2 regions of the Streptomyces sp. 63XJN7_1_ISO-PGPR-S23-121 genome follow, and region 2 is predicted to be linked to the other one. Evidence: riboswitches for the same ligand, from Rfam matches in the RefSeq annotation. Region 2 holds a riboswitch; the other holds the start of a gene.
What was found. Region 2 has a riboswitch for cyclic di-AMP ahead of AC0VYN_RS31995 (transglycosylase family protein). Riboswitches for the same ligand answer to the same signal wherever they lie in the genome.

Region 1 (3,777 bases), 6.6 Mb from region 2:
GCCAGGACCGAGGCCGAGCGCAGCCCGAAGTGGGCGGCGACGGGCCGGCCGCCGGCGTAGAGGACGGACAGCGTGCCCGTGCACTGGGGCGCCCGGGTCCCGGCGAGCCGCCCGACGAGCCGGGTGATCCACTCCTGCGCGAACCGGTCCCGCCGCCCGGTCCTGCGGTACTGCGCCGACTTCCATTCCATGAGCGTGCGCAGCGCGGCCGGTTCGCGCTCGTCGAAGACGAACCGCACGTCGCCGACCTGCCGGCCCAGCCTGCGCTCCTTGGCGAGGGTGGTCTTCAGGAACTTCGGCGACTGGGCGCGCAGCACGTTCTCGTACGCCTCGTAGCCCTTCTCCACGTCGATGACGTAGGTGGTGTGCTCCTCGGCGGCGTACGGCACGAACAGGCCCTGCTCGGCCTCCAGGTTGTCGAAGGCGAGGCTCGACAGGGAGCAGGCCCGCAGCAGTCGGCGGGTGTCCGGGACGAGACCGGGCCGCAGCACCGCGCCCTGGCAGTCCGAGACCCCGAGTCCGATCGCCCGGCCCTGACCCAGCGGCCCGCGCTCGTGCGGCAGGAAACCGGCGGCCTCACCGCCGTCGTACAGCACCGCGACCCGCGCCCCGGGCCGGACCCGGCCCACGGCGTCGGTGAACTCCGGCTCCATGAACGGATTGCGCGGCGCCCTCGAGGCAGCGCGCAGCGCGCGCCAGCGCTCCCGTTCCCCCTCGCCCAGCTCCTCCGGCCTCAGTACACGTACACGTCCGCCGTTCAACCCGACCCCCCGATCAAGTCCCCCCTGGACAGAAGGAAGGTACCCCCGGGGCCGCCGGGAGGGTAGAAGGCGGAGCATGTTGTTGCCAACTGGTGCACAGGCCTTTAACCGCCTTTAGACGGTGTTGCGTCAGGTTTCGGACACCTGCGAACGTCCTCGTGCGCAACCGGTCGTGGGTGAGTCGGGCAGGTTCGGTGTCCGTATTCTCTGATCATGGACCGCACCGCATATGCCCTCGTCGCCACCGACCTCGACGGAACGCTGCTGCGCGGCGACGACACCGTCTCCGACCGGTCGCTGGCCGCGCTGGAGCGGGTGGCCCGGGCCGGCGCGCGGCACCTGGTGGTCACGGGGCGCCCGGCACCGAGGGTGCGCCCGCTGCTCGACGGCCTGGGCTGCACGGGGCTCGCGGTGTGCGGACAGGGCGCGCAGGTGTACGACTCCGGCGCGCACCGGATGCTTTGGTCGGTCACCCTGGACCGGGAACTGGCGGAGACCGCGCTCGGCAAGATCGAGGCGGAGGTGGGTGAGGTCTACGCCGCGGTCGACCAGGACGGGGTCGACGGACTGACGCTGATCGAGCCGGGCTACCTGATGCCCCACCCGACCCTGCCCGCGGTGCGGGTGGAGCGGCGCGACGAGCTGTGGAGCGCGCCGATCAGCAAGGTGCTGCTGCGCCACCCCGACCTGTCCGACGACGAGCTGGCGGCGACGGCGCGCGCGGTGGTCGGTTCCCTCGCGACGGTCACGATGTCGGGGCCGGGGACGGTGGAGCTCCAGCCGTGCGGTGTCACCAAGGCGACCGGCCTGGCGCTCGCCGCCGAGCACCTGGGCCTGAGCCGGCGCCGGACGATCGCCTTCGGGGACATGCCCAACGACATCCCCATGTTCCACTGGGCGGCCCGCGGGGTCGCCATGGCCGGCGCGCACCCCGAACTGAAGGCGGTCGCGGACGAGGTCACCACGACGAACGAGGACGACGGCGTGGCCGTCGTCCTCGAGCGGATCTTCGGAGCCGGCTAGGTCCCGGTCCCGTCGGAGGCCGACGGGACCGGATCACGGCCGGGTGCGGGGTACGGCTCAGTACGCGCTGAAGACGTTGTCGATCGAGCCGTACCGGTCGGCCGCGTAGTTGCAGGCGGCGGTGATGTTGGCGACCGGGTCGTACGAGTCCCAGGAGGTGCCGGCGACGTGGTACGCCTGGAAGGTCGGGTCGATCACCTGGAGCAGGCCCTTGGACGGGGTGCCGTTGACGGCGTTGATGTCCCAGTTGTTGATGGCGAGCGGGTTGCCGGACGACTCCCGCATGATGTTGCGGTGGATGCCGTCGTACGTCCCGGGGATTCCGTGCCGGGCCATGATGTCCAGCGACTCGCGGATCCAGCCGTCGAGGTTGTCCGGGTAGGCCGTGGTCGCCGCGGTGGCGGCGGTGGTCGTGGTGGCCGGCGTGGCGGCGGACGCGGTGGCGGCCCCGACGAGCGGCATGGCGAAGACGGCGGCGCCGGCGCCGGCGAGGGCGAGCTTGCGGCCGAGGCGGGCGGTGCGGGCGTGACGGTTCTGACCGTTGGCAGGCATGTGTGTGTCCCTCTCCTACGCCTGCGAGGTGAGCTGTCGGGTTCGGGCGGGGAGGTGCCCGGCCGTGCCCTGACGGGTACGGCTTCACCCCGAGCCGCTCCGGTGGTGTCCGGCGCGACGACTTACCTGGGTCCCCCGCTCCTGCCTGCGAGTGTGTCGAGTGGATGACTGTGCGTCGGGGCGGTGGCAGGATTCGGCGTCCGCCCGACAGGCCGGGAACGTATGCGAGAGCACATGTCCGGAACAAGTGCAGGAATCACTCGACGCGCCTCTTGACCTTGATCAGGGCGTTTTGAGCTGCTTGATCCTTTGCGACTGCCAAGGGCCAACTCCCCTACGGGGCAAAGGGGTGGCGGGGTTCGCGGCGCGGGTGCGGGGGGTCGCCGGGGCGTGAGCCAACTCACGGGCCTCAACAAGATCGGCAAAACGGGCATTAGGGCCAACTAGTGGCCAACCGGCCGCCGATGGGGGTCGCTTCGCCGGCGGGCGCGGGACGGGCGGCCGGGCCGGGGCTCCGTACCCTCGATCGCGCCTCGCCGCCGGTGGTCCGTCCCGGTGTCCCCGCGCGCTGTGCGGGCATCCGTTCGGAGAGGGGAGGGGGGAGAGGAGGGCGGGAGGGTGCCGAATGGGTGACGTTCCCGGGGTGCGGCCCGTTGGGAGGAATGGTGGGATCTTCGGTGGCGGTTTCCGGCGTGCCGTGTCCCGGTTCGCGCCGTTCTGGTGGCATCGGGCGGTATCTGCTCATATCGCCCGATCAAAAACATATCGCGCATGATCCAATACCGACCGGCCTGTAACGGTGGGCGCTAGCGGTGATCGAAACGTGACCGGATACGCTGACTCGAGTGGTGGCAGCGACCTATCGACAAACCAGGTAATCGCCAGTAGACACCAGCAGACAGGAGACCCCTCGTGACCGTCGTCGGGCCGTTCGGGCTGAGCGTGCGGGACCAGGCTCTGGAAGCCGATGTCCAGACCGGATTGGCGGCCGTCGAGGAAGGGTTGCTTGAGGCAACCAAAAGTGAGGTGCCGTTCATCACGGAGGCCGCCCAGCACCTGGTGCGGGCCGGCGGCAAGCGGTTCCGGCCGCTGCTGGTGATGCTCGCCTCCCGGTTCGGCGACCCCTACGCGCCCGGCATCGTGCCCTCGGCCGTGGTCGTGGAGCTGACCCACCTCGCCACGCTGTACCACGACGACGTGATGGACGAGGCCGCCGTGCGCCGCGGCGTCCCCAGCGCGAACACCCGCTGGGACAACTCGGTGGCGGTCCTCACCGGCGACTTCCTGTTCGCCCGCGCCTCCCAGATCCTCGCCGACCTCGGGCCCGAGGCGGTCCGGGTGCAGGCCCTGGCCTTCGAGCGGCTCGTCACCGGCCAGATCCTGGAGACGGCCGGCCCGCAGGACGGACGGGACCCGGTCGACCACTACCTGGACGTGCTGG
Region 2 (3,777 bases):
ATCCCGTCCTCGTCGTCCTGGCCGCCGCCGACCGGGACCCGGAACGGTTCACAGACCCGGACACCCTCGACCTCTCCCGCAGGGACAGCCAGCACCTCGGGTACGGCCACGGCATCCACTACTGCCTCGGCGCCCCGCTCGCCCGGCTCGAGGGGCAGACCGCGCTCGCCACGCTCCTCACCCGCCTCCCGGACCTGGCCCTCGCCGCGGATCCGGCCGATCTGCGGTGGCGCGGCGGGCTCATCATGCGGGGGCTGCGTACCCTCCCGGTGTCGTTCACACCGGTCGCGCCGCGGCCCGGGAGCAATCCGTCGCCACCGCAAACATGACACGCGCTCAGCTCTGTGATCTTCACGTGATCTGCGCGGCATGAACTTGTGACAAGCGATCATCTGCCTATACCTTCACGGATCAGCGTGGCGCCGAGCCTCACTCGCCGCGCCGTCCCCGCTGTCTCGTGAAAGGTCGTCGCATGCTCTCCGGGAACGGTCGTCACCGTCGCCCCCGCCAGGCTCCCGCCCTGGTCGTCGCTGCAGGAGTGACCGGCTCCGCCATCGCGATCCCGCTGCTGGGGGCCACCGGCGCCCACGCGGCCGACGGAACGAACTGGGACCGGGTCGCCGAGTGCGAGACGGGCGGCGCCTGGAGCCAGAACGGCGGCAACGGGTACTACGGCGGCCTCCAGCTCTCCCAGGACGTCTGGGAGCGGTACGGCGGCCTGGGCTACGCGTCGAGCGCCGACCAGGCGAGCCGTTCGCAGCAGATCGCCGTCGCCGAGAAGGTGCTCGCGGACCAGGGCATCGCCGCCTGGCCGACCTGCGGCCTGCTCGCGGGGCTGGGCAACGACTCGGGCAGCGTGACCGACGGCACCCGGGCATCGGGTGACGGGGCGTCGACGCGCAAGGATGGAACGGACGGATCGGGCACGTCCGGCTCGTCCGGTCTGACCGATTCCACCAAGTCCGTCCCTGAATCGTCCGCTTCGGCGACTCCCTCTCCGTCCCGGTCCCAGTCTCAGTCCTCGTCGCCGTCCGCGTCGGCCACGCCTGACGCCGCGTCGAGCGCGGGGGGCGAAACGGCCAAGTCCGACACGTCCTCCGCGTCCGGCGCTCCGGCGGCCGGTGGCGCGCGGGGGTCCGGCGGGGCGGACGTCACCGCGCCGAGCGGTGACGAGTCAGACAAGTCGGGGCAGAGCGGCGCCGCTTCGGCGGGCACCGGCGCCGACGAGTTCTCGACCGGCCGGCATCGCGGCGGCAACGCCGAGGAGGGCGCGGCGGACGGCCGCACCGCGGAGTCGTCCGGGCGGCACGCCTCGCGCGGCGAGGACGCCGCCCGCGGCCTCACGGACGGTTCGTACACCGTCCGTTCCGGCGACAGCCTGTGGGGTATCGCCGACTCCCTTGACCTCACCGGCGGGTGGCGCTCCCTGTACGACGGCAACAAGGACGTCGTGGGTGCCGACCCGGACCACATCCTGCCCGGTCAGACGCTCACGGTCGTGGGCGAACCGGACGAAAACCAGCGGTAGTTCGCGTCACGGTTCGCGGCTGTATGTCCGTTTTGGATCACGTGAGATATAGGTCTCAGAAGCCGTGATCGTCTTTGAAAATCCGCGGAGCGCGTGTCTACGGTCGTGACCGCTCGCCATCGCGGGCCCCGGCCGTCGCAACGCCGAATCCTGCCAGCGGCGGTACGGGAACAGTCGTCGCGTCAAGCGCCGCAGGCAGGAGCGGGGGACCCAAGGTAAGCGCCGCACCGGGCAGTTCGGCCGGAGCGGCTAGGGGTGGAGCCGAGTCCCGTGAGGGACCCGGCCGGGCAACTCAACCGGCCCGAACCCGACAGCTCACCTCGCAGGCGTCGGTGAGGGGATCAACCATGCTGTTTTCCGGCAAGGGCAAGCACCGTCGTCCGTTCAAGGCCACCCGGGTCATCGCCGTCGCCGGTGTCACCGGTGCGGCCGTCGCCGCCCCGCTGATGGCGGCCGGCAACGCCTCCGCCGCCACCGCATCCGAGTGGGACACCGTCGCCCAGTGCGAGTCCGGCGGCAACTGGTCCATCAACACCGGCAACGGTTACTACGGCGGACTGCAGTTCTCGGCGTCCACCTGGGCCGCCTACGGCGGCACGCAGTACGCCTCGACCGCCGACCAGGCGAGCAAGGCGCAGCAGATAGCGGTCGCCGAGAAGGTGCTCGCGAGCCAGGGCAAGGGTGCCTGGCCGGTCTGCGGCACCGGCCTGTCGAGCGCCGCGTACGCCGGTGGCTCCGCCGAGAGCCAGGACAGCGGCTCCTCGCAGTCCTCCAGCGGCTCCACGGCCGAGCGCTCCACCGAGCAGAAGGCCTCCCGCTCGTCCGAGCGTCCGGCCGCCGAGAAGCAGGCCGAGCCGAAGGCCGAGAAGAAGACCGTCACCACCCCGACCGGCAAGAAGGTCGAGAAGGGTGACGGCGAGTACAAGGTCGTCAAGGGCGACACGCTCAGCTCGATCGCCGCGGAGCACCACGTCAAGGGCGGCTGGGCGAAGCTGTTCGACCTGAACGACGACATCGTCGACGAGGCCGACCTCATCTACCCGGGCCAGCAGCTGCACCTCAAGTAAGCGGCGGCCCGCCCCTGCTCCCGCCCCGGTGCGTGTTCCCCCGTACGCGCCGGGGCGGGTTTTTTCACGCCCGCGGAGCCGGGGGACGGGCCGGGCGGGCCCAGTTTCCGTGAACCGCCTTTGTTCCGTTCGGAAACAATTTACTCTCGGTTCTGTCCATCGGGTGGGCGACCGGCTGGCCGATCGCCCGGAGCCGGTTAGGCTCGTCCCGCAGAGCCGCTGCGGTCCTGCGGACCCGCGTCACACCGAAGCGTCACATTGAAGAAGGAGATGCTCGTGCCGTCCATCGACGTCGTCGTAGCCCGGGAAATCCTGGACTCCCGAGGCAACCCCACGGTCGAGGTCGAGGTCGGCCTCGACGACGGCAGCACGGGGCGTGCCGCCGTTCCGTCCGGCGCCTCCACCGGTGCCTTCGAGGCCATCGAGCTCCGTGACGGCGACCCCAACCGCTACCAGGGCAAGGGTGTCGAGAAGGCCGTCCTCGCCGTCATCGAGCAGATCGGCCCGGAGCTGGTCGGCTACGACGCCACCGAGCAGCGCCTGATCGACCAGGCCATGTTCGACCTGGACGCCACCGACAACAAGGGCTCGCTGGGCGCCAACGCCATCCTCGGCGTCTCCCTCGCCGTCGCGCACGCCGCCTCCGAGGCCAGCGACCTGCCGCTGTTCCGCTACCTGGGCGGCCCGAACGCGCACCTGCTGCCGGTGCCGATGATGAACATCCTGAACGGCGGCTCGCACGCCGACTCCAACGTGGACATCCAGGAGTTCATGATCGCCCCGATCGGCGCGGAGTCCTTCTCCGAGGCGCTGCGCTGGGGCACCGAGGTCTACCACACCCTCAAGAAGGTGCTGAAGGGCAAGGGCCTGGCCACCGGCCTCGGCGACGAGGGCGGCTTCGCCCCGAACCTCGGCTCCAACCGCGAGGCCCTCGACCTCATCCTCGAGGCCGTCAAGGAGGCCGGCTACACCCCGGGCGAGCAGATCGCGCTCGCGCTCGACGTGGCCGCGTCCGAGTTCTACAAGGACGGCTCCTACACCTTCGAGGGCAAGGAGCGCTCGGCCGCCGAGATGACCGAGTACTACGCCGAGCTGGTCGAGGCGTACCCGCTGGTCTCCATCGAGGACCCGCTGTTCGAGGACGACTGGGAGGGCTGGAAGACCATCACCGACAAGCTCGGT

Region 1: it holds a riboswitch for cyclic di-AMP, as region 2 does, so the genes downstream of both, AC0VYN_RS02735 (transglycosylase SLT domain-containing protein) here and AC0VYN_RS31995 (transglycosylase family protein) in region 2, are expected to answer to the same signal.

Annotation. Positions count from the first base shown of each region.
Region 1 covers NZ_CM149653.1:573,296-577,072, forward strand. Annotated here, with positions in the region: gene AC0VYN_RS02725 (GNAT family N-acetyltransferase) at 1-761, opposite strand, end outside; gene AC0VYN_RS02730 (HAD family hydrolase) at 975-1,784, shown strand; gene AC0VYN_RS02735 (transglycosylase SLT domain-containing protein) at 1,842-2,336, opposite strand; cyclic di-AMP (ydaO/yuaA leader) riboswitch at 2,340-2,505, opposite strand; gene AC0VYN_RS02740 (polyprenyl synthetase family protein) at 3,249-3,777, shown strand, end outside.
Region 2 covers NZ_CM149653.1:7,165,055-7,168,831, reverse strand. Annotated here, with positions in the region: gene AC0VYN_RS32005 (cytochrome P450 family protein) at 1-329, shown strand, start outside; gene AC0VYN_RS32000 (transglycosylase family protein) at 473-1,528, shown strand; cyclic di-AMP (ydaO/yuaA leader) riboswitch at 1,706-1,872, shown strand; gene AC0VYN_RS31995 (transglycosylase family protein) at 1,876-2,595, shown strand; gene eno (phosphopyruvate hydratase) at 2,872-3,777, shown strand, end outside.